DNA from 4 places in the Ferdinandcohnia sp. FSL W7-1320 genome. Region 1 is predicted to be linked to each of the others. Evidence: riboswitches for the same ligand, from Rfam matches in the RefSeq annotation. Region 1 holds a riboswitch; each other region holds the start of a gene.
What was found. Region 1 has a riboswitch for thiamine pyrophosphate ahead of NST91_RS13535 (thiamine phosphate synthase). Riboswitches for the same ligand answer to the same signal wherever they lie in the genome.
Positions count from the first base shown of each region.

Region 1 (8,136 bases):
TTGCCATCAGAGGTAACAAAGAAACTGGGACAAGTTATCATGAACGAAACTAGCCCCTTGTCGTAATCCCGTAGGTTAATTTGGTTAGACTGTTTAACGGAAATTAAAAACCAAACCAAATCAGAGCTACATTACGAAAGGAGCTAGTTATATTATGAAGGATACCATAAAATACGTAGGTTTAGACGTTTCAAAGGAAAAAATTTCTGTTGCGATTGCTGAAGAAGGAAGAGAAGCACCTAGATATTATGGAATGATCCCACATTCCTTAGAAGCTATTAAAAAGTTAGTTAAGAAATTAGGAGATAAAAAACAAATAAAAGTTTGTTATGAAGCCGGCCCAACAGGTTACCCATTGTACCGTTTTTTCTTAAGTTTAGGCATTGAGTGTTTTGTAATCGCACCGTCACTAATCCCGTCTAAGCCAGGAGAACGGATTAAAACAGACCGAAGGGATGCGGTTAGGCTTGCTCAATTATTCCGTGCTGGTGAATTAACATCCATTTATGTACCAACTGAAGACGATGAAGCTCTTCGAGATTTAGTTCGTGCTCGCGAAGATGCCAAAGAGGATGAGTTAAGGGCAAAACACCGACTCACTAAGTTTTTATTAAGACACAATATTAAGCCTCCTACTGATGTTCGTAAATGGACCCTTAAGTATCGGGAATGGTTAAACAAGTTAGAATTTACTCGTTCTACGTCTAGAATTGTATTTCAAGAATATTACTATCAACTTCAAGAGATCGAACAACGGATAAAACGGTTAGAGAAAGAAATAGATATCCAAGCAACCGAAGGTTTACACGCTCCTGTAATTCAAGCACTTCAATCGCTTAGAGGTGTGGCAACTATTACAGCCACAAGTTTAGTGGCAGAGATTGGGTCCTTTAAAAGATTTACCTCGGCTAAACAATTCATGTCATATGTAGGTCTTATCCCAAGCGAATATTCTAGTGGTGAGAGTCGAAGACAAGGTAAGATTACGAAAACAGGGAATAAACACGTTCGCCGTCTTCTGATAGAAGCAGCCTGGAGTTATCGATATCAACCTGCAGTAAAAGGAGAATTAAAAAGAAGACAAGAAGGTCAGTCGGCCGTTGTTCAAGCTATATCATGGAAAGCTCAAAATCGTCTTCATAAAAAGTATTTCCGATTATTATCAAGGGGTAAAGAAAGTGGGAAAGTCGTAACGGCAGTGGCAAGAGAACTAGCTGGGTTTATCTGGGCAGTCACGCAGGAAATAGAAACAAACTCTAGAGTTTTAATTGAATCTTAATCTATTATAAAAATTCGTTTATAAAAAACTGCAGTTAAATTATGTGATTTTAAGAGTAGGGCTCGAAGGCAAAGTATAACACCGGAAAGGATAATCCACGTGGTCCCTTTGTGCTATGTCTAAATAGGCTAACGCACGTGACGAGTTGGTGGTAGATCCTTTATACGGAAAGATAAAATGTGAGAATCCACGAATATCAGAGTGCTTACCGAAGCTTAGACTTTTGCCTTCGTGCCGTGTTCTTAACTTCTGAATAAAGGAGGAATTTAATTCTCAGCTTAAAAAAGTGTCTCAATCTATGGATTACCAGTCAAGGAGAGCACTTGACAGGCAATCCATAGATTGAGGAGTAGTCAGTAAGCTGAGAAGGGAAATCCCTAGACATAAAATGTCTCAAACATTTATAAAAAAGAAAAGAAGCCAAAAATGCTTCTCTTCTTAAGTGCGCCAAAAAACGGCAATTATAATTAGGGATTCGAGGGGAACTTGACAGTTTCGTTCATATCAGGGACCTGTCCCTCTGACCCCTTGGAAACTTATGCCTTTTCAATTGGACGGAATTGTGGTAATTTTAGGTTATAAGTTAATAGTTTTGTATTTTCACTAGGGGAACTCTTGATAAGAGCTGAGAAAAAAGTAGTTTACTTTGAAACCCTCATTACCTGAACAGGCTTGTACCTGCGTAGGGATGTGGTTAAGGCAATCGTTTTTTATGTGTATACATAACAACCACTTTCCTACTTTGGAGAGTGGTTTTTTGTTGTGCTTTAGCCGTTATATTCCTTTTTTACGCTGCAAGTTGTTAGACGAAAAGGAGTAGTTCAATGAAATTAATTGCTGTGACCGATGATCGACAATCTGTAAAAGCTGTTGCTGAAAAAATTATTGCGATTAAAGATGTAATTGATTTCGTGCAGATTCGAGAGAAATCAAAATCTGTTCTAGAAATAGTGTCCTTAATCGAATATTTACTTAACAACGGTATGAAGAAAGAGAAAATCATCATCAATGACCGCCTAGATGTTGCACTATGTATGGATATACCTACTGTCCATTTACCTGAACATGGCCTCCCTGTAAAGATGGTGAAAAAATGTTACCCGCAAATAAAAGTGGGTTGCAGTGTTCATTCCTTTGAAAAAGCAAAAGAAGTGGAGACAGATGGAGCCGATTACATCCTATATGGCCATTGCTTTGAAACCAATAGCAAACAAGGTCTAGCCCCAAACGGCGTTGAGCCTATATTACAAATGAAAAAAGAACTAAGCATCCCTGTTTATGCAATTGGTGGCATTACGTTAGAAACATTACCATCAATCCAAGCAGTTGGGCCGGATGGTGTGGCAATCATGTCCAGTATTTTTGCGACAGATGAACCTTATTCCATCACAAAAACATTCAGTGAGGCGATTCACCATGAAAAATAGGTACGAAGTAGTTGTAATTGGTGGTGGAATTATTGGTTGCTCCATTGCTTATTATTTAGCCACTGCACAAATGGATGTTGCTCTATTTGATGGAGGACAAATTGGTGCGAAAACAACCAAGGCTGCTGCTGGCATGCTAGGTGCTCATTCAGAAAGTGATGGTGATTTCTCCCTCTTCTTCCCTTTTGCAAGGTCGAGTCAATTTGAGTACATACGATTAAAAGATGAACTTTTTGATTTAAGTGGGATTGATATTGGATATCGAAATGGCGGTATTATAAAGCTAGCACTCACTGAAAATGAAATGCAAGACCTCCATTCACTTTTAAAGCAACCTACTGTAAAAGAGTTGAGCCGGCAAGAAGTCCAATGTATGGAACCCGGGATTAGCAATGACGTTTTAGGAGCTGCCTATATCAAAGATGATGTGAACGTCATTCCGACTAGTACCTGTGAGGCTTTTGCAAAAAGCGCCCAAGTACTTGGTGCTTCTATTTTTGATAGCTGCCACGTCTATGGAGTCGAAAAACATGGAAACAACTACAATATGAAGACTGCAAAAGGCAATGTCCAAGCAAAGTACATCGTAATTGCAACTGGTGTCTATAGTAATCACCTTTTTCAGAATCTAGGAATCTCTGAACAACTGTCATCTGTAAAAGGAGAAAGTATCATTGTTCAGCACGAGAAGCCTCTTTTACAACACACGTTGTTTCATGACAAATCTTATATCGTGCCAAGAAATAACGGGAAACTCGTGATCGGGGCAACGATGATTCCAGATGACTGGAGTGAATCGATCAACCTTGATAGTGTTGAGAGTTTAATTAATAAAGCGAAAATGATGCTCCCCTCCTCTGCTAACTGGAAGATTGAAGGGTTTACATCTGGTTTGAGACCTACCACATTTGATGGGCATCCATTTATCGGCAGACACCCTGAGGAGGAACAAATTTTGATTGCCTGTGGCCATTTTCGAAATGGGATTCTCCTTGCCCCCGCAACTGGGAAAATGATACGTGACCTAATTTTAAATAAAGAGGTAAAACAGGAATGGATCGATGCTTTTCGTATTGATCGAAGACAAAAAACGTTGATTTAGGGAGGTGAGAACATGAAGATTAGACTTAACGGAGAGCAGGTTGAACTTCCTGAAGAAGTAAATTCAGTGGATAAGCTTTTGACTCATTATAACTTGGAAAATCGGATCGCGATTGTAGAGATTAATGAGGATATTATTCAAAAAGATGACTATAAAGCGATGAGACTTAAAAATGGCGATATTATTGAAATCGTCCAATTTGTAGGAGGAGGATAATCATGTTAACAATAGCAAATCGTACATTCCATTCTAGACTTTTATTAGGAACAGGAAAATATCCATCTTTTGAAATTCAAAAGCAAGCTGTTGAGGTTTCAGATGCTGAAATTTTAACGTTTGCTGTGAGAAGAATGAACATTTTTGAAGAAAGTCAGCCCAATTTTTTAGAGCAATTGGACTTAACGAAATATACACTTCTTCCAAATACAGCAGGAGCTAAAACTGCTGAGGAAGCGGTTCGAATAGCGAAACTAGCTAAAGCATCTGGATTGTGTGACATGATTAAGGTTGAGGTTATAGGAGATGACAGGTCCCTTTTACCAGACCCAATCGAAACGTTGAAGGCATCGGAAATGCTTCTCAATGAAGGTTTCATTGTGTTGCCGTATACGTCAGATGATGTAGTGCTAGCTAAGCGATTAGAGGATCTCGGTGTACATGCGATTATGCCGGGGGCAAGTCCAATTGGTTCAGGTAAAGGAATTATTAACCCGTTAAATCTAAAATTTATTATTGAGCAATCTCAAGTTCCGGTCATTATTGATGCGGGAATTGGTTCACCAAAGGATGTTGCTCATGCAATGGAACTTGGAGGAGATGGTGTTCTGTTAAATACGGCTGTTTCAGGTGCAAAGGATCCAGTAAAAATGGCACTCGCTGTCAAACTTGCGTTAGAAGCAGGAAGACTAGGCTATGAGGCCGGACGCATTGAGGAAAAAGATTACGCAGTAGCGAGTAGCCCTTTAACAGGGTTGGTAGGATCTTAACAATTACTGAAAACCAATGGCCTGACCCCATAAGCATGCTTAAAGGCAGGCCATTGGAATATCCACGTTCATGAATATTGTTGCAACTCCAATAGAAATGTTCTTGTTTAGCGATTATTTGACCCTAGTCCAGTTCCGTCTCGACAACCATCATATCCAGTAGTACCTGCACCAGGACCTCCATTAACACCAGCGCCTGTTCCAGCACCACTGCCTGCTGTTCCAGTTCCCATCGCACCAGCACCACCGGTACCAGTAGTTCCTGTCCCAATACTAGTAGTACCAGTACCACTTTGACCATAATAGAGGTCATCATTACAATCTTGGTTACGGTCATTCATGATGTTACTACGGCCATTGTTATTGTCAAATCTGTCGTTTTGATTGAAACCATGCCCATTATCGTTTCTTTGATTCAATATTTTGACATCCCCATTATTTTTGGTATCAAAGTTATTATCGTTACCTTGACATCCTGCAAGTCCGACAACTAATAATGCTGCACCTAAAATAGTTTTGACAGGTTTCCTCATGTATTAACCCCCTCTTTATAGAAACGTTAAAAATTTTAACGCTCATATATAGAATGGCTTAACACATGTCTATCTAAATCTGTTAGATAACGGTAATACAATGGGGTTTTTTTCAAACCCAAAATCCTTAAAGATGACGTTAAAACCCAACTGCCTTAGAATCAAATATGGACTTTAGGTTTTTTATCAACTCTACTTGATCCTCATCTGATATTAAATCAGTATAAATTTGTTCTTCCTTCCCATTGTTCATAATAAATAGAATGACATCACTAACTTGAACAACTACCTCTACTTGACTAAATAGAATTTGTTTTCTTCGAAAAAGAGATCCTCTGTATATTGATACGCTTCCACCTTCAAGAATAAGATAGTCTTTTTTATTTAATGTAAAATAGTATTTTGCTCTAAGTATCGCAATCAAAATGGAAGAAATTAAAATAATAAATATGATTGGATTTGTAAAATTAGCTGCATCAAAGATTATATAATAATATATACTTAAAAAAATGATAATGAGTACGTATAAAATTGAATTTATCGCTTGTCTAATCCATTTCTTTTTTGATGTAAATTTGTACCCCGTTACTCGTCACCTCCTTTTCACGAACGAATTTTAGTGATAGTAACATAATATTCAATGTTCTTCATCATTATGATTTTAATAATAATTTCTCCCTCACCATCCATCGATAAACAAGTTAAAACTATGATGGATAATTTAAAATAAACCTAAGTCCCAAAGTTCCCAAACAACATCATACTAATTGTGAAAATAATGATAATTAGTAAAGCAAACATACCCACTAACGAAAAAGCGACATTAATAATTTTCAAACGTCCTTTTTCACTTAATATCGCAGTTATAAATGACCCTATTAACAGGCTTAACAACAACAATAAGTCTAATGATTAAGGTAAAGGTTCTATTGCTTGTGGGATTACAAAACCTAGAACGATAAAAAGACTTATTAAAATCAATGAAATCAAACCTAGATATTTTTTCAACACATCCACCTCTTTAAAGAAAACCTCTAATATCAACGTTTAACTCTCTCCGAATAATTCTACAAATTGGTACAATTTCCCTTCTCAATAACTTGAAACAATTTCCTATATGCATATTTTATTACCAATTTAGGCAATGTAAGTATTAATACTGGGTTAGAGGAGGAAAAAAGGTGTTTCGCATGAGAAGACTTCCTCAAGAAAAAGGGACGAAAGGTAAAGAAGCTCCAGAGAAAAGTCAATCTGTGAATGTTTCATTATCAAATAGCCTTGATGAGAATGTCCTGTTTTTTTCCTCACTTTATAAAGATAGTTCAGATGTCGTTTTTCATTCATTTGCGATTGGCAATAAGAAGGCCGCTGTTGTTTATATAGAAGGATTAAGTGATCTACAAAAGCTTGATGAACTTGTACTTGAAAATTTATTGAAAATGACAGAAATTATTGAGAAAGATTTCATTCATTCTTTAAAAAACACGATTCCGATTTCGAATATAAAAAAGATAGATACGTATTCAGCCTGTAGTGATGCAATTGCCAATGGCAACCCACTCTTACTGCTAGATGGTCTTAAAGAGGCCTATTCTTTAGGAATTGTAAAGTATGAAAAGCGTTCCATTGAAGAACCATCAGCTGAGAAAGGAATCCGTGGACCCAGGGAAGGTTTCACTGAGTCCATAGGAGTAAATACATCGTTAGTTCGACGGATTATCAAAGATCCTTCCCTCAAAATGAAGCCACTATATGTTGGTAAATATACAAAAACAAAAGTAGTCATTTCATATATCGAGGGACTAGCTGACCAGAACTTAATTCAGGAAATGGAAAATCGCCTAAATCGGATTGATATTGATGGAGTTTTAGAAAGCGGATATATCGAGCAATTTATTGAAGATCATCCTTTTTCACCATTTCCACAAGTTTTATATACGGAACGACCGGATGTTGTTTCTGCCAATTTACTAGAGGGCAGAGCGGTATTAATGATTGACGGTACCCCTTTTTCCTTAATAGCGCCAATTAGTTTTTTTAGCTTATTTCAATCCCAAGAAGATTATTATGAACGTTTTTGGATAGGAACATTTATTCGAATCATTCGTTTTATATTTTTAGGAGTGGCTATCTTCCTCCCTTCTATCTATGTTGCGATTACGAGCTTTCATCAAGAAATGCTTCCGATCAATCTGATGCTGAGCATTGCTTCCGCAAGGGAAGGAGTGCCCTTTCCAGCCATTGTAGAGGCTTTTTTGATGGAGCTTGCCTTTGAAGCATTACGGGAGGCTGGTCTGCGATTACCCAAGCAAATTGGTTCTGCAGTTAGTATCGTAGGTGCCTTAGTAATTGGTCAAGCCGCGGTACAAGCTGGAATTTTCTCTGCACCTATGATTATTGTGGTTAGCATTACAGGAATTGCTTCTTTTCTAGTCCCACGATATTCCATCGGTCTTTCAATTCGGCTGTTACGATTTCCAATTATTATTTTGGCAGGTCTTTTAGGCTTAATCGGAGTAATGCTTGCTTTAATCGTCCTAATCATTCATTTATCAACGTTGAGATCTTTTGATATTCCATATTTAAGTCCAATTAATACCTTACATAAGAATCCAATGCAAGATACGTTTGTTCGTTTTCCATTATGGAAGATGAACTTTCGACCTCATTTAACAGGTAACATTGATTCGGTAAGACAAGGAAAAACAATAGAACCACAACCAGACAAAGGAGGAGACTAATGTTCTCCAACCTATTTTTATGCTAGATGGCGGTGAAACATTAAATGGTAGAAAAGGGCAGAATTACA
Region 1 covers NZ_JBBPAM010000001.1:2,697,099-2,705,234, reverse strand. The annotation lists gene NST91_RS13540 (IS110 family RNA-guided transposase) at 155-1,279, shown strand; TPP riboswitch at 1,875-1,985, shown strand; gene NST91_RS13535 (thiamine phosphate synthase) at 2,104-2,706, shown strand; gene thiO (glycine oxidase ThiO) at 2,696-3,808, shown strand; gene thiS (sulfur carrier protein ThiS) at 3,821-4,024, shown strand; gene NST91_RS13520 (thiazole synthase) at 4,027-4,794, shown strand; gene NST91_RS13515 (hypothetical protein) at 4,902-5,327, opposite strand; gene NST91_RS13510 (hypothetical protein) at 5,467-5,751, opposite strand; gene NST91_RS13505 (spore germination protein) at 6,518-8,068, shown strand; gene NST91_RS13500 (GerAB/ArcD/ProY family transporter) at 8,113-8,136, shown strand, end outside.

Region 2 (8,136 bases), 1.4 Mb from region 1:
CACATTCATTTCAACTTCCTCCCTTAGTTGTTGTTCAAAAAGTGCGGTGAATATGACGCTTCGAATTTCTGCAAACATTTCTCCGAGAACATGGTAATAACTAGGACATGCGCTTGCGTCTGCTAGTTTATTCACGAAGTCAATTCCTCAGCGTAAGGCTGCATGGATGTTAACTCAAGCAGTTGCCTCGCTCCGGTACTCGGGTGCTCGCGTCGCCTTGAAATTTCGACGCACAGGACGTGCTAGTGTCGACAAGACATGAGGCCGTGGCGTTTTTGTCGACGCGGTCCTCTTCATCCTCCTTTTGAACACTTATTCTTTTTGTATTTTTATAGTAAACAACCTTGAGGTTGTTGTACCCAAAAAGACGCAAAAAGGGCATACCGGCGCAAGCGCGATATGCCCTAAAAAGCACATAAAAACACACGTCCGCATAGCGTGACCTGTGTATCCTTTGTGTAGATGTTAATTTTGATAGTCGTGGACTATCAATCTATATTTACAATAGGAAGGGTCACGAATTGTATAAAGTTAATTGGATAAATCTTTTGCTTTTTCATTTCGTTACCCTCCCTTCCATTTTGTAGTAATCTTAATACTTTGTTAGATTACCATCATGGACATGTTATTGTCAATCACTAGTTTTTCGACAAGTTCCTCAATTTGAAATTATCCCAAATATCGATGGTAAAGGCTTTTAGCCTCTAATAAATCCTTTGTTCCATGGATGAGAACACGCCCATCTTTGAAAATGACCATTCGGTTTTGTCCTTTTTGAAAGGATAGTAAGTATGGGTTTCTTTCGACCTTGCCACCTTGGGTGGATAAAAGCTCCGCAAGTGAATCTAAATCTCTTTCGATTTTTTCACTAGGCCGTATTTGAACAGAATCTCGTCCACATAAAACAGCTGACTTTGTTTGATTCTCATAGGATAAAAAAGGATAGGTTGGATTTGTTCCACAGGAAAGACAGCTTTCCTTTTTCACACGATCAACCTTAATCGCGGTATGTTGATTTTTCCATAAATCAAACGAAACCAATTTACTGCGTAATGCATCGTAATCCTCAACCAATATTTTTAAAGCTTCGGTTACCTGATAGGCTACCACCATCTGTACAGCTGGACTAATAATTCCCACCGTATCACATGTTAGTCCACCCATGGGTACAGTTTCTAAGAGGCAATGCAGACATGGTGTTTGACCAGGAAGAATAGCATAGCTAATTCCATAGCTCCCAACGCATGCCCCGTAAATCCAAGGAATCTTATACTTTTGTGAAGCATCATTTAAGAGCATTCTTATGTCAAAATTATCGGTAGCATCGATTATTAAATCAACATGATCAATGATATTTTCAATCTCTTGAATGGAAACATCCATGACATGAGCCCGGATATCGACCTCTGAATTTATTTTTTCTAAGCGTTGTTTTGCTGCAACAGCTTTTGGTAAACGATTTGCCGCATCTTCTTCACTATATAATTGCTGTCTTTGTAAATTTGTCCATTCTACATAATCACGGTCTACAATTGTTAACTTTCCAATTCCAGCTCGAACCAGTCCCTCAGCACTGCCCGTACCTAGTGCACCAGCACCTACAATTAACACATGCTTACTTCTAATCTTCTTTTGTCCTTCCAATCCAATTGGAGTAAATAACTCTTGGCGAGAATAGCGTTCAGTCACCCCACATCAATCCTTCCTTCAAACTCCTAAATCCCAAAATATCTTATTCCTTAACTTAAAATTATCGTAACACATCTAGTTCCCTTCCATGAAGTAACCGGACTCCTAAATCAAAAATAATGGACTGGAGAGATAGTAACCAAGACTTACCATAATCACGAAATATAGAATAAAAACCAAATCATACTTTGAAAGAGTCAGTTCATAATAGAATGTACGATTATTATGATTCGAAAAGCGCTTTGCCTCCATAGCAACTGCTATCCGATGTGCTCGCCTAATACTTTGTGATAATAACGGAATAGAATATGCTTTTAGTTTAATAAAGATAGAGCGAATCCCTTTTTGGTGTTCAATCCCACGAACGCGCAATGCATTTTGAATCGTTTGGAACTCTTCTATCATAATGGGAATCAACCGTAATCCAGCCATAAAGCTATATGCATATTTAGGCGGCAACTTTAGCTGCTGCATCAACGAATAAAAAAGAAAAACAGGCCGTGTCGTTAAAGCGAACGTTAAGCCTAGACCTGCAAATATAATTCCTCTAAAACCAACAACTAACCCTTTATAAATGCTTTCCTCGGAGATTGTTATAAGTCCCCACTTAAAAAGTACCGTCTCTCCTTTACCAAATAGAATCATAGATGATGAGGTTGAGAGAAAAATAAGCAAAAATGGCAAAGTAATAAGAATGATTCGTTTAAATGAATGTCCTGTGAATCCAAAGAATAAGATAAAAACGACCAATGAAATATGAATAAGAAGCTGAAGAGTATCAATGAATAATACTGCAATACATAAACTGATTAGTACGAATAGCTTTATACTTGGATTTATTCGATGTAGCCATGTATCTTTACTTAAAAGTTCCATGAGTAATTTCCTTTCCCTGTTTACACTCTCAAGAGGCTAAGATTTACTTTCACTTGATTCAACAATTGATCTTTTACTAATCTCCCATTCTCAATGGTCCAACTTCTTGTCGCAAAATACTCTTCAATTTTTTCATCGTGAGTAACCATAATGATTGTCTTGTTCTTTTGTCTATAATTTTCTAGTAAAGTAAGAAGGGCAAACGTATTTTTTGAGTCAAGTCCAAATGTGGGCTCATCTAGTAAAAGTATTTGCTGATCCCTTACAATAGAGGCTGCTACACTTAATCTTCGTTTTTGTCCCATAGATAACTGGTAAGGATGTTTGTTTTGATGTTCTATGAGGTGAAAGATTCGTAGAAGTTCCTCCACGGTCTCAGATATTTCTAGTTCACTTCGTTTATCAATCCTTAACGAATAAGCAATTTCCTCATAAACAGAGTTTGTTACAAATTGAAGCTCCGGGTTTTGAAATACAAATGTCATGGCGTGATCTAGCTTTTTTGAGGTTGTAACTACTTCTCCAAATAATGAATAGTGACCTTTTGTTTGAATGAATTGCATGAGGGAGTGAAGCAGGGTACTTTTCCCAGCACCATTTCTCCCCTTGACCACAATCCACTCTCCTTCCTGAACTTGAACATCGTTAATATATATTTTTTCCTTTTTCTGTCTATATCCCTTAAATTCCTCTAGTCGAATAGATGGGGGATTAAACTCTGCTGTATTAATAGATTGCATCCATTTAAAGTCTTGAACAAAGTGATCCCAGACTCCTGGATACCAAATACCTTGTTCGTTGATGACCGTTTTATAATTAGAAAAAATTTCAGTTTTAGATCCATCTGCAATAATCTCTCCAGCTTCGTTGAAAAGGATTATTCGATCAACAATTGGAAGGACGTGCTCCAGTTTATGCTCTACGATGACCACTGTTTTATCCACCATAACATTTCTTATCACTTCCCAAATTTCCTGTGTCCCAGCTGGATCAAGCATGGATGAAGGCTCATCTAAAAATAATACGTCTGGCTCTAATGCCAATACAGATGCTATGGCTAAACGTTGTTTCATTCCTCCTGACAAGGTTTGGATGTTTGTGTGGATATCTTCCAAATCTAATCCAACTTGCTCTAAAAGACTTTTTATCCGTTCATCCATTTGATCCCTAGGAATTTGTAAATTTTCTAAGACAAATGCAAGTTCCTCATCAACATAAGGCATGCAAAACTGTGAATCAGGATCCTGAAAAACATAGCCCCATGCTTTGGGGATCTGTAACTTATCTACCTTCATTGGTAATTCTATCGAGTTTGGGATAATCCCGCTTAACACTTGAAGAATTGTTGACTTTCCACAACCTGAAGGCCCGAGAATTAATATTTTCTCCCCTTTTTTAATATGGCAAGATAAGTCCTTAAAAAGCAAGGACTTATCTCCAGGAAATGTTAAACGTAGGTATTCTACAAAGGCAATTGATTCCATATTCGATCCCCTTTTATTTTTGATCTAGTGCATCAAAATCACTGCTGGATAGTGGGCGTACAAGTTTTGTTACCCCTGTCATTTCCAAGGCACTAACTAGGTAATAAGCAAAAACACCAGCAAACAAGATGGAACCTACGAATCTAGCAACTAGGAACAAAATGAGATTCCAGGTAGCTAAGTCACCTATTTCTCCATACGCAAAATCCATTATTACTGACCCTAGACAAGAAGCTATTGCTGCCAAGACGACCACAGCAAGATTATATTTTCTATATCGAAAGAGCATAAACACTGCTTCAGCAAACAGCCCCTGTACAACACCGTACAGCAGAACGGTTAGGCCCCATGGAGACCCTAAAATAAATTCACCTGAGGCAGCTGCAATTTCTGCCAGTAATGCAACACCAGGTTTACGAATCACAAGATACGCAACAGTCGCTGCAATAAACCACATTCCATAGATTAACTGATCGGCGTGCAGCCCAATCGGCTTTACAACATAATATAAAGAACCCCAAACAATATAAACAATTCCAAATGCAATGGCGATTACGATCGTAACCAAAATATCAGTTAGTTTTAATCCTTTGCTCATTAATACCTCTCCTCTTCTCCTTCGTTCAGACAGATAGTTTTGATTGAACTGGCCAGTTCTCTAATTTGTACGCCATTTCCCAAAAGGAGTATTCATATTGACTACTAATCATAAAATGTTCCTTCATGCGGTCACGATCCTCTTGCGTCGCTTTTTCTGCCAATTCATTTACTCTATCGATCTGTTCTTCAACTAGTTCTTTAAACCAATCCCCACCATACGCCGCAATCCACTCCTGATAAATCGGCTCTTCTGGTTTGCAACCTTTAAGTCTTTCACCAATTTCATAATATAGCCAATAACATGGTAATAAAGCAGCAATTACATCACCCAAATGACCTGAATATGCGGCTCTATACAAGTGTGATGTATATGCATATGCTGTCGGTGCGGGTTTAAAGTTTTTTCTTTCTTCCTCCGTAATCCCAAGTCTTCCGGAAAAGCTTTTATGCAGCGCTAGTTCGGCCTCGTAAGTTCCTTGAGCGTGAATAGCAAGCCTGTTTGTTGTATGTAAGTCCTCCGCCTTTGCTGCGCCTAAAGATTGCACTTTTGCAAAATGAGTTAAGTAATAGGCATCCTGCATGACATAGTAACGGAAACATTTAATTGGTAATGTACCGTCTCCAATCCCTGTGACAAATGGATGGTCAAAGCTTGCCTCCCAAATATCGTTTGCCTCTTTACGTATTTCTTCTGAAAATAACATGTTCAATTCTCCTCCCTTTACTGTTATTTGCAAAATAAAAAACCACCTTCTTTACCAACGTAAAGAAAGTGGTTTGGATTTAGACAAATAAAAATAAAGAGACCCGTCTACCCACTTCCCTACGCTGGTATCAACCAGATCAGGTTCTAAGGGTCTCAAGGTTATGATAAAACAATCCTCAATCTCAGCCTTCCGGTAAACGATTCAAAGGTATAACACCATTAATACATTTACCTTATTTAAAGGCACCCCTAGTGGAATAATATTATTTATGCAATTTTTCTTATTTCCAATCATAACATGTTGGAAATAATTATCAAGGCTTTTTTAAGTTTTACTAGTTACTCTACATAAACTGCTGTTCCATATGCAATAATTTCAGATGCATTTTGCATAACAGCTGAGGTTTGTAATCGCATCCCGATTACTGCATTTGCTCCTTTTGCTTTTGCATCTTCCACCATTCGACCAATTGCTTTTTGGCGGGCTTCTTCTAGCATTTCAGTATAATCGGAGATCTCTCCTCCAACAATTGTTTTTAATCCAGCCATTATATCTTTACCAATATGCTTTGACTGAACTGTACCTCCTCTTGCAAATCCTTTAAGTTCTTTTACTTCTTTTCCAGGTACAAAATCAGTAGTCACGATAATCATTTTCGTCATCCTCCTCTTTCTCACGTTTTCGTTCCCATACTAATAGGGCAAATAATAGAATAATGGCAACCATGTAAAAGGCATAGAATGTTAGTGCCTTTGAAATATCAATAAACAAAAATACAATTCCTACGATTTGTCCAACAATGGCTATCATTAATACAATATATTTTGCAATATTCCTCATCATTCCCTACCTGCTTTACGTCGATAAATTTTTCTTGCAATAATAAGATAACAAAGAAGGGGCAACGGTGATTGAATTAATCCCCATATTCCCCAAAACCAATAATTATGCCCCCGCTTTCGAGCATCTAAAAACAACCAAAAGCTTTGAATAAGAAGGGCAATCACTGCCACCATAATAAGTAGAGTATCATTCGTATTCATGTACAATCACCTTTTTTCGATAACGAAAGAAGCTATATACTGGAAAGCTAATTGTTGCAATACCTTGAATCACAATAAATGCAAGAGGAAGACGGAAAAATGACGTTATTAAAGCCGTCATGATGAATAATGCAATCAAAATAAATGCGGTCAGTTCTCGTCTAAACTTCTTCTTTTGTTTTTGTTGTGCAGTTGCTACCATTTGTTCAAATACTTGTAGGTCCGGAGTGAAAACCGAGTAATGATGATCTATTTTAGTGAGTGCTTCATTTATATCTTGAATCGTTTCTGGATCCTCTTCAAGTCGTTGTTCGTTTTTTAATAGAGTTAGCTTGTTTTTCTTCATTAGGTCTCAACTCCTTTCTCACTGTATGAATTCCATTATGTATTCTTGATTTAACAGTACCGATGGCGATATGAAGCATATCAGCGATTTCTTCATATGAATATCCATAATAATGTTTGAGAACAATTGGAATCCGAATTTCATCTGAAAGCCTTCCCAGTGCATCAAGAACATCATTCCAATCCTCAGAATGGTTCTCGAATTGCCACTTCATTTTTCGTAATGCTTGCTCCTGTTGATAATTTTGTTCGCGTTTCTTTTTGCGGATAGTGTCTATGTATAAGTTCGTAGCAATTGTTATGAGCCATGAGGAGAATTTTGCTTTACCGTTATACATATTAATTTTTTCCATGCTTTTCATCATTGCCTCTTGTGCGATGTCTTCAGCAATATCAGGTTTCATTGTAACTTTTATTAAATACTTAACTAAAAAAGGATAATGTTCTTTAAAAAGCATTGCAAACGCGAGTGAGTCACCACGCTTTGCACTGCGAATTAGTTCCTTTTCATCCATGCATTGAATTCTCCCCCGAGAAAATTTGTTATTTTTTATTTTTCGCTAATAATACGTATGAAGTCATTAAAAAGTTCACTCTCAGTTAAAAAAAATTTATTATATACGTTTTCAACAGTTTAACCCATCCTATAGAAAATTACATTCCCCATTTTGACTCAAAATGGAGTTATCCTCGGATCTTGCCCAAATCATGCGAAATTAGGATTCTTGCTTGGAGATTTCCATTGGCCCTTGCCTGTATCACACCTTTATTCAGACTCATGACTGGGGATTTCCTCCGGCCTTGTCTGAATCACACCATTATTCAGACTCATCCTTGGAGATTTCCTCGGGCCATGTCTGAAATCACACCATTATTCGGACTCATACTTAGTGGTTTCCTCTGGCCTTGTCTGAATCACACCCGCATTCGGACTCATGCCTAGAGATTTCCTATAGCCTTGTCCGAATCACACCCTTATTCAGACTCATACTTAGTTGTTTCCTCCGGCCTTGTCTGAATCACACCATTATTCAGACTCATACTTGGAGATTTCCTCGGGCCATGTCTGAAATCACACCATTATTCGGACTCATCCTTAGTAGTTTCCTCTGGCCTTGTCTGAATCACACCCGCATTCGGACTCATGCTTGGAAATTTCCTTTTGCCTTGTCCGAATCACACCATTTTTCGGACTCATGCCTAGAGATTTCCTATAGACTTGTCCGAATCACACCCTTATTCAGACTCATACTAGGGGATTTTCTCTTGCCTTGTCTGAATCACACCCTTATTCAGACTCATACTAGGGGATTTTCTCTGACCTTGTCTGAATCACACCCGCATTCGGACTCATGCCTAGAGATTTCCTATAGACTTGTCCGAATCACACCC
Region 2 covers NZ_JBBPAM010000001.1:4,047,773-4,055,908, forward strand. The annotation lists gene NST91_RS19860 (hypothetical protein) at 1-135, opposite strand, end outside; gene NST91_RS19865 (thiazole biosynthesis adenylyltransferase ThiF) at 670-1,689, opposite strand; gene NST91_RS19870 (energy-coupling factor transporter transmembrane component T family protein) at 1,795-2,565, opposite strand; gene NST91_RS19875 (ABC transporter ATP-binding protein) at 2,586-4,049, opposite strand; gene NST91_RS19880 (ECF transporter S component) at 4,063-4,647, opposite strand; gene tenA (thiaminase II) at 4,673-5,353, opposite strand; TPP riboswitch at 5,453-5,616, opposite strand; gene NST91_RS19890 (heavy metal-binding domain-containing protein) at 5,695-6,009, opposite strand; gene NST91_RS19895 (hypothetical protein) at 5,990-6,199, opposite strand; gene NST91_RS19900 (sigmaY antisigma factor component) at 6,196-6,399, opposite strand; gene NST91_RS19905 (YxlC family protein) at 6,386-6,745, opposite strand; gene sigY (RNA polymerase sigma factor SigY) at 6,699-7,259, opposite strand.
Region 2: it holds a riboswitch for thiamine pyrophosphate, as region 1 does, so the genes downstream of both, tenA (thiaminase II) here and NST91_RS13535 (thiamine phosphate synthase) in region 1, are expected to answer to the same signal.

Region 3 (8,136 bases), 2.7 Mb from region 1:
TTGAACCCGTGCGAAGCGTAAAACTCTTTGTATCAACAATGATCCCAGCTAGTAAAGCTGTCGCCTCAAGCATATTAATTTTTTTCTTCTTAGGTTGATATTCAAGAAGTTCCGTCACCAACTCGGCTGTCGATGATGCATATGGTTCCATATAAACGAGTAATGGTGATTGAATAAATTCCTCTCCACGGCGATGATGGTCAATAACAACCACTTTATCAATTTTTGATACCAGCTTTTCCTCAATTACAAGTGATGGTTTATGGGTATCTACTACAACAAGCAGTGTGTCGTTTGAAGCAATTTCAAGTGCCTGCTCTGGCGTAATAAAGTATGACCATAATTCCGTATTTTCCTTTACTTCTTCAAGTAAACGCCCAACACCTGAATCAATTTCATTCGGATTTAATACAATATATCCTTCTTTATGATTCATTTGTGCTACTTTCAATATCCCAATGGAGGCACCTACAGCATCCATATCAGGGTATTTATGGCCCATGATGATGACTTTATCGCTATCCGAGACAATTTCCTTTAGAGCATGTGAAATAACGCGTGCGCGGACTCTAGTGCGTTTTTCCATTGGATTTGTTTTGCCCCCATAGAATTTAACCTTACCGTTTGGAAGCTTAATCGCAACTTGGTCACCACCACGTCCCAGTGCAAGGTCCAAGCTGGATTGTGCTGAAACTCCTAGCTCAGGAAGGGTTGGGACTCCAATTCCGATTCCTATACTTAGAGTTAGTGCTACGCTATCCCTTGCTGTATTTTCCCTAACATCATCCAGAATCGTAAACTTTGTTTTTTCAAGATTGGATAATATTTCTTCATTTAACACCGCAATGAAACGCTCAGATGAGGTTCGCTTTAAAAACACACCATGTTCATTTGCCCATTCATTAAGGATTGACGTAACCTGACTATTTAAAGAACTCTTCCGTTGGTCATCCATTCCTTGAGTAACTTCATCATAGTTGTCTAAAAAGATGATCCCTAGCACTGTACGCTCAGCTTCATACAATTGCACAATTTCCATTTGTTCAGTGACATCGAAGAAATAAAGTAATCGTTCTTCCCTCTTAATGATTACCTTAAATTTCTGCTCATTTAATGTAATTGTCTCACTCTCGACCTCTTGCTGAATTAAAGGAACAATTAATTCCTCAACATCATATAGTGATCTCCCCACTAACGTATCTGCGTCAAGGCAATTTGATAAGTAAGCATTGGCCCATTCAACTTGAAACTCATCATTATATAGCAAAATCCCAATCGGCATTTCCATTAACGCTTCTTCGCCAACCTTCTTTAAGCGATAGGATAGGGTTGAGATATAATGCTCCATTTCTTTTTTTAGAAGTGAATTTGCTTTGTACAAATAGTACGTAATTAATCCAAGGAGCAGAAAACTTGCTAACCCAATCACCCACTGAAAATAAACGAGAATTGCACTAAAAATACTTGTGATAACAAGTAATGCATATAAGGGATAGCGAAACAACTTTCTTTTGTAAAAGTCTGGCATGTAATTTTCAGCTCCTAAAGCTTTGTTTTACTTCTTTTTACTAATTCGATTTCGCAGTTGGAATCCTAAGTCAATTATACCTAAGATTCGAATAATATAAAGGAGAATTGGTGTTAAGATCGTTAGAACGATCGGTACGACCTTTGGAATTCTTTTTTGATAACAGTAATAATAAATAAATGACAAGCCTTGAATGACCATTAGCAACTGCATAATAAAAAAGAAATTTAAAAAGGCAGTATATCCAAATGTACCCTTTTCCATCTCAACAAAGCTCAAAAGTAAAATCAATAAGTAATACCATAAGACACTCTTTGGAAAATTAATCTCACGAAATGGCGGGAAAGGATTTATTTTTACCCGAAGCCTTACCAGAATTGGTTTAATGGCCACAACTGTTATAAAAGCCAAAAACATCGCAAGAAAAACAAACATACTTGGAATCATGTATTGCATCATTTCTACTGACTCTTCTAGCTGTTTAATGGCTTCTGTATTCATTTCTCCCCCTGTTGCCCTCATTATACTCTCAGCCATGGCAAAAGATTCTTGTGTACTTTCTTTAAGCACTTCAGTAACATTCACTTGTAAAACAAGGTTAACCGTGACAAACATCAGCACAATGGAAAACAAGTAGGACAAACATGCGCCTAAGAAAAGTTCGATTCCACTTCTTCCTCTGTTGATCATTTCACCCAATAAAATCCCTGTAACACCAAACATTATCGTAAGAATAATCCCCATTACAGAACCTAATAGTCCTGAGAGGAAAAAAGCGATAAGTAAAAATAACAATGACTGCTTTACTTTATACTTCACTGTAAACAGAATAAATGGAATGGGCAAAAGGAATGAAAGTACCGTTCCAAGTAGCGGGAGATATAGACTGACAAGTAACAGTACACTGTATACTGCTAAAAGCATGGCACCTTCTGTTAATAATTTTGTATTTTTCACCTTTTCACCTCAACTTATTTGCAACACACCTTCTGAAGAAAAGTGCCTGGCGCTTGGACCCCTCAAGCCAATGGCGTATGGAACTTGACATCAAAAAAAGTGCCTGTTTTATAACCACTTTCTATTTTAAAGATTTACTAGGAAGTCTTCAACTTTTGTACTTCCATTGGATTTGTTGACTTCGGCTTTGACATAGAACACGGCAGTCTTTAGTTGAAGTTCCACTGTGACGAAACTTTTTGTTTTACTTTTCCCTAATTTCTATTATGATAGTAATTAATTAATAAACGTAACCACAAGGGGAGCAATTTGCTGAGAGTGAACGTTAAAAGTTCAGACCCTTCGAACCTGTTAGTTAATGCTAGCGTAGGAATGTGGAGATTTATGAGAACTTATCCTTTTATTAAAGTTGTTCTCCTTTGGGGTGCGTTTTGTTCATTACACACTTCAAGGGGGTTTTTTTATGAGAAATACTAGGTTACAGTCCATGATTGAAGCGGCGATTTTTGCCGTATTAGCGCTAGCTCTAGATATGTTTGTGCCATCAATAAAAATTGGTCCTTCCATCTCTATATCATTCGCAATGATCCCTATATTCATTGTCGCACTTAGATGGGGACTTAAAATTGGTTTCCTTTCCGGTTTTTTATGGGGACTTCTGCAAGTGATCTTTGATCCCTGGATTATCCATCCAGTTCAAGGAGCCATCGATTATTTCTTAGCTTTTTCTTTCATTGGGTTTGCTGGTTTATTTAGAAACGGCGTTCAAGAAAGCTTACGAACTGGTAACAAAGGTAAATCATTAGCTTTAATCATTAGTGCCATTTTCATTGGAAGCCTTGCTCGCTACTTTTGGCATTTCGTATCAGGTTTTGTATTCTTCGCTGAACAACTAAAAGGCTTTGAAGCAGTATGGTTTTCTCTTACAGCTAACGGTATCACTTTTTTAGGTGCATTCATCTTCTGTTCCATTATCATGACCTTATTGATTCTTTCTTCACCCCGTTTCTTCGTACTTAAACAGGAAGTACAGAAACGATTCTAATCGTTCTCTAAATAAACAACAAAAAAGCGATGACCGCATTAGGCGATCATCGCTTTTCTTTATTATTCACCAGATACATATGGTAATAATGCCATTTGACGAGCACGTTTAATAGCAACTGTTAATTTACGTTGGTATTTTGCGCTTGTACCTGTTACACGACGAGGTAAAATTTTACCACGTTCAGAAACGAATTTTTTAAGTAAATCTACTTCTTTATAATCGATGTGTGTAATTCCATTAGCTGTGAAGTAACACACTTTACGACGCTTTGCACGTCCACCTTTACGTCCGCCTGCCATTGATTTTCCCTCCTTTTAAGTGTTGATTATATGATTGACTTACAAGTTAGAATGGAAGATCATCATCTGAAATATCGATAGGTTGTCCATCATTTGCAAATGGATCTTGGTCTACTCTTGTAGGTCCTTGGTTTTGATTTGGGTTCTGATTCTGTCCAAATGGAGAATAGCCGCCTTGGCCTTGGCCTTGGTTACCTTGGTTACCTTGGTTACCGCCAAAACCACCTTGATTGCCACCATAGCTGCCTTGATTACCGCCATAGCCACCGCCAAAGTTACCTCCACCGCTACGCTGTTGGTCATTTGCATTTCTTGGTTCAAGGAATTGAACACTTTCTGCTACAACCTCAGTAACATATACGCGTTTGCCATCCTGGCCTTCATAATTTCTTGTTTGAAGACGACCATCAACGCCTGCTAAGCTGCCCTTCTTCAAGAAGTTTGCAACATTCTCAGCTGGTCGGCGCCATACAACGCAATTAATGAAGTCAGCTTCACGTTCACCTGACTGATTCGTAAATGCTCGATTCACTGCGAGCGTGAAGGTTGCTACCGCAACTCCACTTGGTGTATATCGTAATTCAGGGTCTTTTGTAAGTCTCCCTACAAGAACTACGCGATTCATCATCAGAACCATCTCCTAACAGGATATTCAAACAGAGCCTATACTCTAATAAATTCTTATGCTTCTTCTTTAACAACGATATGACGGATAATGTCTTCGTTGATCTTCGCTAAACGATCGAATTCGTTTACTGCTTCAGCGTTTGACATTACGTTAAGAATCATGTAGTAACCATCGCGGAAATCATTGATTTCATATGCTAAACGGCGCTTACCCCATTCTTTTACGTTTGTAATCTCCGCACCATTGTCAGTTAAAACGCCATTAAAACGCTCAACTAAAGCCTTTTTCGCTTCATCATCAATGTTTGGACGGATGATATACATAACTTCGTATTTTCTCATCACGTTACACCTCCTTTTGGACTAACGGCCCTTTTACCTAAAAAGGGCAAGGAGCAATTATTTCAATTACTCACAGAAAAATATTATAGCACATAAAAAAATCGTAGGCAAGAACTGTTTCAACAACGGATTATTAGCTCAATTGAAAAAATAAATAAAAAGGGCTTGAGTAAGTTAGCTTACTCTGCCCCTTTTATTTATTTTTGTCACCTTTCAGCCAAAGCTGAAAGGCGTGAGGAACTCAAAAAGTTTCTCACGATTGAGCTAATAATCACCTGTTACCTTAACAAAACAGCCACAAAACGACATATCATCGTCCTGTGGCTGAATTCCAGTCAAATAACTTATACATTAAATCGGAAATGAATGACATCCCCATCTTGTACAACATACTCTTTACCTTCAAGGCGAACCTTCCCTGCCTCACGAGCAGCATTCATAGAACCACCTGCAAGAAGATCTTCATACGATACCGTCTCAGCGCGGATAAATCCTCTCTCAAAATCAGAGTGAATGATACCAGCACATTGTGGAGCCTTCATTCCTTTTCTAAATGTCCACGCTCTTACCTCTTGTACACCTGCAGTAAAATACGTAGCTAGTCCTAATAAGTGATACGCAGCTCGAATCAATTGATCAAGACCAGATTCTTCTATTCCTAGCTCTTCAAGGAACATTTCCTTTTCTTCCCCTTCAAGCTCCACAATTTCTGACTCGATTTTTGCACAAACAACAATAACTTCCGCATTGTCCTTTTGAGCAAACTCACGTACTAATTGAACATATTCATTTGAAGAAGGATCTGCTACATCATCTTCGCCAACGTTCGCAACGTATAAAACTGGTTTACTTGTTAGTAAGTGCATTCCCTTTACATATTTCATTTGCTCTTCAGTAAATTCAACTGCACGAGCTGGCTGCTCATTTTCAAATGCTTCTTTTAACTGTACAAGAACCTCATGCTCAGCAACTGCATCCTTGTCCTTTTGCTTAGCAAGCTTTCCAACACGGTCAATTCGCTTATCTACTGACTCAAGGTCTGCTAAAATCAATTCTAAATTAATTGTTTCAATATCAGCAATTGGATCTACCTTACCTGCTACGTGAGTGATATTATCATCTGCAAAACAGCGTACCACATGACAAATCGCATCTACTTGGCGAATATGTGATAAAAACTTATTACCAAGACCTTCCCCTTTGCTGGCACCTTTTACAATCCCTGCAATATCAGTAAATTCAAAGGTTGTTGGTACAGTTTTTTTAGGTTGTACTAATTCAGTTAATTTATTTAAACGCTCATCTGGAACCTCAACAATCCCCACATTTGGGTCAATTGTACAGAACGGATAGTTCGCTGATTCCGCACCTGCTTGTGTAATTGCATTAAAAAGAGTTGATTTTCCAACGTTAGGAAGACCAACGATACCTGCTGTTAACGCCATTGATTTTTCCACTCCTCTTATCCGAAACATACTAGCCTTCAACAATTATAGGTTTTCCTTATAAAAAATACAAGCCGTTTCAGCTAGAAACGGCTTTTGTATAAATCCACCATTCTAAAGTTTTTCAATTCCAACAAGGCAATCATATAATGTACTGCCAAGCCCGTTATCAGAAACTTCATGTGATGTGAGATTATTGACACTACCACCAAAGATATGCCATTGTCCTTCATCAATACAAATAATCTTTGGAGATGACTCTTTTAATATTTGCACTTTCCCTGTAATTTCACCACGGTCATTAAATACCCTTACCTTATCATTCGATTCAAGATTTTTCTGTTCAGCAATATCCTTAGAAACCTCAACTTTTATTGTTTGTAATCCTTCAATCAAAGGATAATTTTGTGAATGGTTTGAACGTAAAGGATGAATCGTTAATAGTGAGTATGGGTATTTTTCACCTAACTCTTGATTAGAAAATGTCGATTCTCTTGGATATGATATTTTTATACGTCCATCATACCCTTTCATCTCTCCTAATGATGATGTGAATTCAAATTTTCCAGATGGAGTTGAAAAATGAAAATCATTCCAGGGTACAAGCTGTACAGGCAATGGTACGTGACTTTTTTCCTTGATTTCCTCAAAGGATATACCCTTCTCTTGTAAAGAACCTACTCCCATTTTTATAAATTCTTTTCTTGTATAATTAAAATCTTCACCAAACCCTAACCTTTTAGCTAATTCAGACCAAATCCAAACATCAGACTTTGCCTCTCCACGAGCTTCGACTAATTTAGGCCCATAATTAACAAAATGATGGTACATGGATGAATAATAAATATCCTCTTCCTCAAACACAGTAGCTGAAGGAAGTACATAATCGGCTAACCTCGCCGTATCAGTCATAAACTGCTCTAATACAACTAAAGTATCTACTGATTGGAAGGCTTCTAGTACCCTATTTGTATTTGGAACCTGAGTTAATGGGTTTCCACTTGATACCATAATCATTTTTATTGGTGGTTCTGAAGCAGTTAGAATCCTTTCCGCTTGCTCGCTCATAACGAAAGATCTCGAATGTTTCTTTCTTTCTGGTAGAGTTAAAGCCACACTATCAAAACTTTGGCCAACTTGCGTATTTCCAAAATTAGCTCCACCACCTGGGATGCCTACATTACCACTGACTGCTACTAATGCATCAATTAGACGAATGGTATTTCCACCATTTGCGTACCGCTGCATTCCTAACCCCATATAGGTTGCCGTTGGCCCATTACTATATATGTTAGCTAAACTTGTAATTGTTTCACGTGGAACATTTGTTACTTCCTCAATTTCGTTCATTGAAATTGATTCAATAGTAGCCAATAAATCACTGAATCCCAAAGTATACTTTTCAATAAACTCTTTATCCTGTAAGTCTAAACGAATTAATTCCTTCATAATACCAATCGCTAACAAACCATCCATACCTGGAGTAATTGAGATATAGGAATTAGCTATCTTTGCCGTTCCATTGTATATGGGATCAATAACAATTATGTTAGTGCCCTTCTTTTTTACCTCTTGTAAATAACCAAAGAGATGCATATTCGTGCGTGCCACATTTCTTCCCCAAATGATTACATTTTTACTATTGTATATATCATCAGGTGCATGACTTGCTGAATTTCCAAAATCCCAATTTTGTGCTTCAATACCTGATCCCCAGCAAATGCTACCGATTAGATCAGTGGCACCACCATAACAATTAAAAAAACGATCTGGTATTTTAGTTAAAAGGCCACCGTTTGCATAGTCATGACTGTGCAGAACAGCCGTAGAACCATATTTTTGCCTTACTATTAAAAGCTTCTCTGAGATTTCTGTTAATGCTTGTTCCCA
Region 3 covers NZ_JBBPAM010000001.1:5,404,255-5,412,390, forward strand. The annotation lists gene NST91_RS25755 (DHH family phosphoesterase) at 1-1,528, opposite strand, end outside; gene NST91_RS25760 (YybS family protein) at 1,556-2,485, opposite strand; TPP riboswitch at 2,774-2,875, shown strand; gene thiT (energy-coupled thiamine transporter ThiT) at 2,949-3,530, shown strand; gene rpsR (30S ribosomal protein S18) at 3,593-3,832, opposite strand; gene ssb (single-stranded DNA-binding protein) at 3,879-4,460, opposite strand; gene rpsF (30S ribosomal protein S6) at 4,514-4,801, opposite strand; gene ychF (redox-regulated ATPase YchF) at 5,146-6,246, opposite strand; gene NST91_RS25790 (molybdopterin-dependent oxidoreductase) at 6,361-8,136, opposite strand, start outside.
Region 3: it holds a riboswitch for thiamine pyrophosphate, as region 1 does, so the genes downstream of both, thiT (energy-coupled thiamine transporter ThiT) here and NST91_RS13535 (thiamine phosphate synthase) in region 1, are expected to answer to the same signal.

Region 4 (8,136 bases), 470 kb from region 1:
CGTATTTTCAAATCTAAATCAAGAAGTTGCTTATTTTGATCGATAATTTCTTGGCTCCGAGTTTGAATCAGTTCATGCATGCTAGGATCAATAAATCTCATAATTGACTCCCCAATCATATCTTCAGCAAACGTGTCAACTAGTTTAGCTGCAGACTCATTCGCGTATAAGATAATCTCTCCATCAAATACCAAGATAGGGTCCGGTGAATAATTTAAGAGGTTACGAAACCTTTCTTCACTCTCAAGTAAACTAAGCTGTAAATTCTTTTTATCAGTTATATCAAGAATTTGAGCAATTAGGTAGAACGTTTTATCGTCTTGTTGAAAAATCGAAACGGAAAGAAAAACCCATACTATATTTCCATTTTTATGAAAGTATCTCTTTTCCATTTCATAAGAACTTTTTTTACCTTTTATTAGTTCTTGCACAAATCTAAGATCTTCTTCTAAATCATCCGGGTGTGTAATCTGTTGAAAGGTAAGAGATAATAGTTCCTCTTCTAAATAGCCAGTAATCTTTGATAGTGCTGGATTTGTTTTTATACACTGCCCTTCTAGTGAAAACAAGGCCATGCCTATAGGTGAATAATGAAAAGCTTGTTCAAACCGATTAATAAAATGTAACATTAAATAAACTACCTCTACTATGAAATTTCTATCTTATCGTATAATACCACCAATTCCATATTATCGTTAGTTTTAATTATTTTATGCAACTTATTGACGCTTTTATTTTTAGTAGCTCAACAAAATCAAGAAATTAAAGATGATTATCGTTCTGCTTTTAGAATCCTAAATTGATTCGGGGACATGCCTGTATTCCTCTTAAACACTCGCCAAAAATGAACATGATTGGAATAACCCACTTTTCCTGCAATTTGATTCACTTTCAAGCTTGTATGTATTAAGTATCTTTTTGCTTCATTTATACGGATTGCGTTCAAGTATTCAATAAAACTGCATCCAGTGTATTTTTTAAAAAGTCTACTTATATACTGCTCATTTACATGAAAATGATAGGATAAAACACCAAGTGAAATATCGCTTGTAAAATTGTTATTAATAAATGTAATAATCTTTTCGATTTCATTTTTACCAGTGTTATCTTGTTGTCCCGAAACTTTCATCTTTTCTAAAGGACACGCATCCTCTATCAGTCTATTACTTTCAATTAATAATTGGGATAGCAAAGATCTAAGGTACATATCCCTTTCCTTTAGATTCTTTTGGTACTCCTCGAATAGCCTCATTATGATAGTGTTAATTAATTCTCTTTTATTTTGAGGAATCGATATAATGTACGGTCCATTTTCAAAGAGCTGCTTCACGATATGTTGTTCGCCTAAACTCAAGAAGCACTCCCTAAAGTTTATAACCATTCGCTCATACACTTGATTGCTTTTCTTGACCGTTTTATGGATCACATTTTTATCAATAAAAACGAGATGCTGATTCTTTACTAGGTACTCTTCCCCATTAATAATGTAAATCCGTTCCCCTTTGGATAAATAATAAATTTCGTAATCTTGGTGCAGATGATGTGTTGCCATTGACGGATGGTATCCACTAAAACGATTTATATAAAAAGGCTGTTCACGAAGAGAAACACTTATTTTTTGCACCACTATTCAACTCCTCTCCAAATGAGCCAACAAAATTCTTTATTCGTGTTCTCATTTTTCACCCGCTTAAAACTTGTACTCTAGTTATGTTCTTTTTATTACATGTTCATCTGCCCATATCCTTCATTTTTTAAGGAATCGCAACTTTACTCCTATTTAACAAACGAGGAACTAGGAAAAAGGAACCCCCTCTCCTGTGTACATGCCTAAACACCTTCGAAAATGTAAACAGAAACGTCTTCTTCTCACAAAATATGTAATGAGAAGCTTGCTAAACTAATATAGAAGTTTTTGAATTCACAAACACGAAAGGGTTTACAAGAATAATCTAATGTTTACCGTTAGACGTTGATTGGAGGTGTAATATAAAGGCTTGTTTGTATTTGGTTTGCATTGAGACTTAGTTAAAAAAATTGCAAAGGTGGTATTTTATGAAGTTTAGAAAAGCAATGGTATTGGTTATGGTTTTTTCCTTATTTGCGCCATTTTTCTTGACCGGAAATGGTACGGCTCACGCTGCAGCAATCGATTCGATTCCCAACACTATTAGGTATATGAAAGATTATGACAGTAGTTTTCTATCTGTTTCTGGTTATGCCTCAATAGGGGTGAATGACCGAAGTGAATACATTGATACACCCTATTATCGACAGGTCAAAACAGAAAGAGAGTTTTTACAGGCCATCTTGGATGCACAAGCTGGAAGTGTGAAAGTAATTGAAATCGCTAAGGACTTAAATTTTGGGTGGAAGAATCTAAATCTGAGTTCTGAGGAAACAAAGAAGTTTCGTTTCATTACGAAATATCGAGATCCTATGAACGGATTTACCAATCCAAAAATAGAAGCTTCTGGTGTTTCACAACTAAATATTGATAATGTTGATGGACTCACGATTTTTTCAAAAAAAGGAAAAACGATAAGATCTGTCGAGTTAAAATTACAACGGTCTACGAACGATATCGTCATTCGTAATCTGAACTTTGATGGCATGTGGCAATGGGATGATACAGGAAAACACAAGGAAGTAGGCTGGACTTATATTAAAATAAATGGTGCCAACAATGTATGGATTGACCATTGCAAATTTCCAATTGCAGCGGATGGATTAATTGATACAGAGAACGGTGGCTCCAACATCACCATTTCCTGGTCTGAATTCGGATTACCTGCAGATGAAAATCCCTCAACAGACACTGATATTTATCAAACGATTCAATTTATGGAAGAGAAATATGCTTCAAATGAACTGAATTCCGATAGTGTGTATTACAACATGCGAAATGAAGGTGCCACTAAAGAACAAATCATGGCCTATGCTGCGTATCACAGTAAGGTGCATTTATCAGGTTCAGGTGATAAAGACTATGTGAATTATGTGTCTAGTAGTGGCGATGAGATAAAGGATGGCAATCAAAGAATACGTTTAACACTCGCTTATAATACCTATACCAATGTTGGACAGAGAATTCCTATGATACGCCAAGGTTCTGGTCATGCGTACAACTTGTATTTGGACAATTCCTCTCATCAAGCGATTTTAGAGAATGTCTCGGCAATTGCTGAATTCGGAACAGATACACTTTCACGGGCACTAAATGCTAGAAATGGAGCCTCGATTGCAGCAGATACATCTGTATTCAATGACATTAACGAGCCAATCATTGGTGCAGAGATTCAGGGATTAGATACTAAAAATATGGACGCCCAATGGGCTGAGTTATTCCAAGCAGCTTATAATAGAAACTTAATTGTAAACTCAAAAATTACCAACCAATATGGCACGTATACAGGAAGCAGCTGGGACAATAATGGTGAAAATCTGTTTACAACAGGATTTATATGGTATGACAAATCAACAATCGGAAATTGGGCATGGTCTTCTCATATTGTTGGAAGTGAAAATATGAGTAAAATGAATCCACCTACTGATCCATTTACCTTTGAATATAACTATGACGAGAAACTCCCTTATACGTATACCGTGGTTCCTTTAGACAGCGTTGTTCCAACACTTACAAAATATGCAGGTGCAAACAAGGTAAATATGAGCCCAATTGCATGGTTAAAAACTGACTATAACTCCAACAGTAAAGGTCGATAATATAGGGGGACAGAGGTTCTTTGTCCCTCTGTCCCCATGTCCTTACAGTTTAATTGGCCACTCCTCAAGGTTTTCAGCCATATCCCAGAACATATACTCAAACAAACTGGTTTTGACGACGATTTCTTCAAGTACAGCTAAATCTCGTTCCGGTTTTTCGCTTGCGATTTCATTGATTAGCGTCTTACAATCTTCCGCCAAGGCAGTAAACTCATCGGATGAATACATTTTCACCCATTCACCATAAAATTCATGTTCAACAGCTCCATGCCATATTACGAGCTCTTTTCCAATAAAGTTATAGCTCCAAGCACAAGCAAGGACTGCTGCGACAACATTATCTACACCACCGAGCTGCGCCACATTCAACATGTAACTTGTGTAAGAAGTTGTAGTTGATGAAGGCTTTGTTGCCTCAAGCTCTTCAGCTGATATTCCAAATTTTGCGGCATATTGGCGGTGAAGATCCATTTCCATCTCTAATGTCCCATGCAAAAGGTTTGCAAATATGGACATCGTTTTTAAATCTGGAGCTTTTGCACTCCCTAATGCAAATAGACGGCAATATTCAATCAGGTACACATAATCCTGCTTCATATAATGCTTAAACTTATCCTTATCCAACCAACCCTCGCCAATCCCTTTCACAAATGGATGCTCCAAATACGAATTCCAGATAGGCTCCACTCGATTCCATAAACGATCTGTAAAAAGACTACTCACTTTCTTGTCCCCTCTCTCCATTTGACCTTGGGGAGATAAAAAAACAAAAACCCATCACTAGTTTGCTAGGAATGGGTTAGGCAATATAAAATCGTTCAGTCTAAACATAACGTGCCAACTCCACTTCCCTACGCTAGTGTTACCTAGATCAGGTTCAAAGGGTCGATATTTCTTCTATCTCTCAGCACAAAAATGCTCCCCTAGTCGAATTGTTAGATTATTAAGTTACTAGATACTAGTTAATCATAGTGGCTATGAAAAGGCAACTATTCATGTCCATTGTCCCGCTTGAGTGATTGTCCTACTCAGAGCTTCCTGCAATTAAAACAATCATTTCATATACTTTGCAACCAACGCGTAGCATCTTTCCCTAGTTAGACTTGCTTTGGTAGCAACATATTCTAAGGTTTCCGTCGAGCCACCTTTATATTTCAGTGATGATTCTTTTGCAGTTTCATCTCTATATTTAATCCAATTCCGCTGTTCTTCTCGTAATTGATCCATCTGTTCAGAATCAAGCTGTTCATTCAATACACCATAAATTTCGTTCAATTTCTGATCCCACTTTTTATACCTTGCCGCCTCTTGTTCTTCTAATTCTGCCATTGTTGTTGTATCTTCGGGGTTTCTATCTGCTTCTTCCATTTCATTTAATTCTTTGAGATATGTATCCTTCATACCTTGGTTTATTTCTTTGTTGTCACTAGACTTCGATGACTCTTCATTTTCATTCGTTGATGGTTCTTTAGATGTCACATCTTTGTTTTTAATCTGAGTATGTTCAGGACTCTCAGATTTAACTATTTCACCTGGCTCCTCATCGGTAGCCGGTTTTTCCTCTGTTTTTAGATCGGTGCTAGTTTCTGATTCTTCATTTTCTGGTTTAGCATTTGCCTCATCCGTTGAATTACTACATGCAACCAACGAGAATAATGCTATGATAATTATTACAATTTGTAAACGCTGTTTATTTTTCATTACACTGCCTCCTCTACCAAACTAGTATATCATAAAATTTTCCAGTAACATTTAAGGAAGTTCAAATTCTTTTTTAAGCAATCCTCACCTAATGCAAACAAAAAACACTCACATTTGTAAGTGTTCGATCGACTATATTGTGTTACCTTTTTTCTTAGCATCTGCATCCAAACCAGCACCAATGGCAATACCCATGCTCATACCAAACGATATACCTAACGCAAAGTTGTCAATTATTGTTAATCCAAACACTACACCTAAACTCATACCAATGGACATATATAATGATAGATAAAATCCTTCTGATACCAACTTATGCTTCTTCTGAAGATGTGAAACAATTCCTTGAATGACTTGTTTATGCTGTTTACATTCTTGCTCAATACTATCTATTTTTGCTTCTAACCCCATAAAATGTTTCTTTAAATCAACTAGATGTTCTCGACATTCCTCACAATTCGTCGATAAAGAATCCAGCTTTTCAACCACTCTTTCACATTTATTTAAATCAAGTTTTTTTGCTTGTTCTTTACTTATGTTACTCCTTAGCTTCCTTAAATTTGTTTTTATATCGTCTACAAGATTTTTCAATACACCACCGCCTAATGAAATCTTAATTTGGCAAAGGATCGTTTTTTCTTATACCTTATATACGAATAAAACTCGATTTAGTTTCATTTTTCCATCCACTTTTTACCACTCCTGTTAAAACCGATACAAAAAAAGGAGAGGATTAACAATAATCCTCCCGGTTCCTTTTTTTTAAACTACTCCATATATTAATGAACATTACTCACGAAATTAAGATTAATCAACCATATTGGCGAATGGCCTCTTTCTATGTATTTTTTTAAAACCCTTAATCAGTTGATTTTTTACATCATTAGGATCCTCAACGGTTAGTTCCTTCCAACAAACAATCAAATGATTAATATCCTCTATTTGCCAAATAACCCTACCACCGTAGTGGCTTGCATTTTTCCCACTACCAAATTTTAACAACTGTTTTATTCTTGAATTCAAAGTTGCAGAGCTTTTTCCACCACCGGCTTTCCCGATATAGATTACTTTCGTATTCTTTATCCAACTTTCATTTAATTTTTCTACTGGAACATTCGGATCTTTCCCTTTAAAATAACCACCCGTACCTTCTGTTAAAAACTCTGGTGAATCATCAGGGGTATAAAGCACCATATAAACCCCTTTATTATGTGGAACGATAGAGTGATTTTGCATCAATTCAGTAACCGGAATATAACCTTCGAAGCCATAATCTTTAATTGATTTAAAATTATTATAATCCATAACATCACCTCATTAAATGAGTATGAGTGCAACTTACTTTTATTCAATCTAATTGTATAGAAACAGGATCATTATCCACCTTGGCTACTGATGCGTCCTTTCGTTATTCATTTAAAAAAGGCACATGAACCCTTAAGTATACAGGGTTTAGGCACCTCTTCTTTTCTTTAAATATACTTAGCTGTTATTGATCGTTCACAATTTTTTAGTCCTCCAGGTGGCCCTTCATATAAAATTTCTCCACCACCTGTACCTCCATCTGGACCTAAATCAATAATCCAATCACTATTTCGTATGACGTCTAGGTTATGTTCTATGACAATAACTGTATTACCCTTTTCAACTAATTTTTCGATAATCGCTAGAATATTGGAAACATCGGACAGATGCAGTCCGGTTGTCGGTTCATCTAAAATATAGATATTCCCCTTTTTATTTATCTCTTTTGCGAGCTTCAGTCGTTGACTCTCTCCACCAGATAATGTGTTTAGTGGTTGGCCTAAAGACAAATATCCAAGTCCAACAGTCGCCATACTTGTCAATTGGCGCTTGATATCTTTGGCTTCAAAAAACTCCACAGCTTCTGCTACAGACATATCCATAACCTCTACAATATTTTTTCCTTTGTACAGGTATTGAAGGACCTCCTGTTTGTAACGATCTCCGTGACATTCACTGCATTCCATTTCCATTTTATCCATGAAGGATAAGTTAAGCTCTACCGTTCCTGTTCCACCACATGTTTCACAAGCACCTTTTGAATTATAGCTGAATAATCCACTCTCCACATTGTTCGCTTCTGAAAATGCTTTTCGAATCGAATTCATAATACCGGAGAAGGTTGCCGGATTGGATCGTATGTTACCATGAACCTGGCTTTGGTCTATACGAATGGAATCTGGAAAATCCTTTGCAAAAACCTCGTTTACAAGCGTACTTTTACCAGAACCCGCTACCCCCGTAACAACAGTAAAAACTCCGATTGGCACGCGAATGCTCACATTTTTCAAATTGTGGAGGCTACTTTTTTTACTTTCCAAAAACTCATTAACAGGTCTGGGATTTGTTTTAATTTCCATTTTCTTGTTTAAAAACTGAGCAGTAAGTGTATCAGAAGATAATAACCCCTGATAACTTCCACTATACATGATATGTCCTCCACCAGTACCTGCATTTGGACCAACATCGATGATATGGTCTGCAATTTGAATAACATCAGGGTCATGCTCCACAACTAAAACCGTATTTCCCTTATCTCTTAACTTTACTAGTAATTCATTTAATCGGTAGACATCACGTGGATGTAGTCCTGTACTTGGTTCATCAAATATGTACATTAATCCAGTTAGGTTACTGGACAAATATTTCACCATTTTTACACGCTGAGACTCTCCACCAGATAGA
Region 4 covers NZ_JBBPAM010000001.1:2,223,100-2,231,235, reverse strand. The annotation lists gene NST91_RS11245 (PAS domain S-box protein) at 1-629, opposite strand, end outside; gene NST91_RS11240 (AraC family transcriptional regulator) at 773-1,624, opposite strand; gene NST91_RS11235 (pectate lyase family protein) at 2,056-3,726, shown strand; gene tenA (thiaminase II) at 3,769-4,449, opposite strand; TPP riboswitch at 4,558-4,661, opposite strand; gene NST91_RS11225 (lysozyme inhibitor LprI family protein) at 4,780-5,427, opposite strand; gene NST91_RS11220 (glycine zipper domain-containing protein) at 5,560-6,018, opposite strand; gene NST91_RS11215 (hypothetical protein) at 6,235-6,732, opposite strand; gene NST91_RS11210 (ATP-binding cassette domain-containing protein) at 6,900-8,136, opposite strand, start outside.
Region 4: it holds a riboswitch for thiamine pyrophosphate, as region 1 does, so the genes downstream of both, tenA (thiaminase II) here and NST91_RS13535 (thiamine phosphate synthase) in region 1, are expected to answer to the same signal.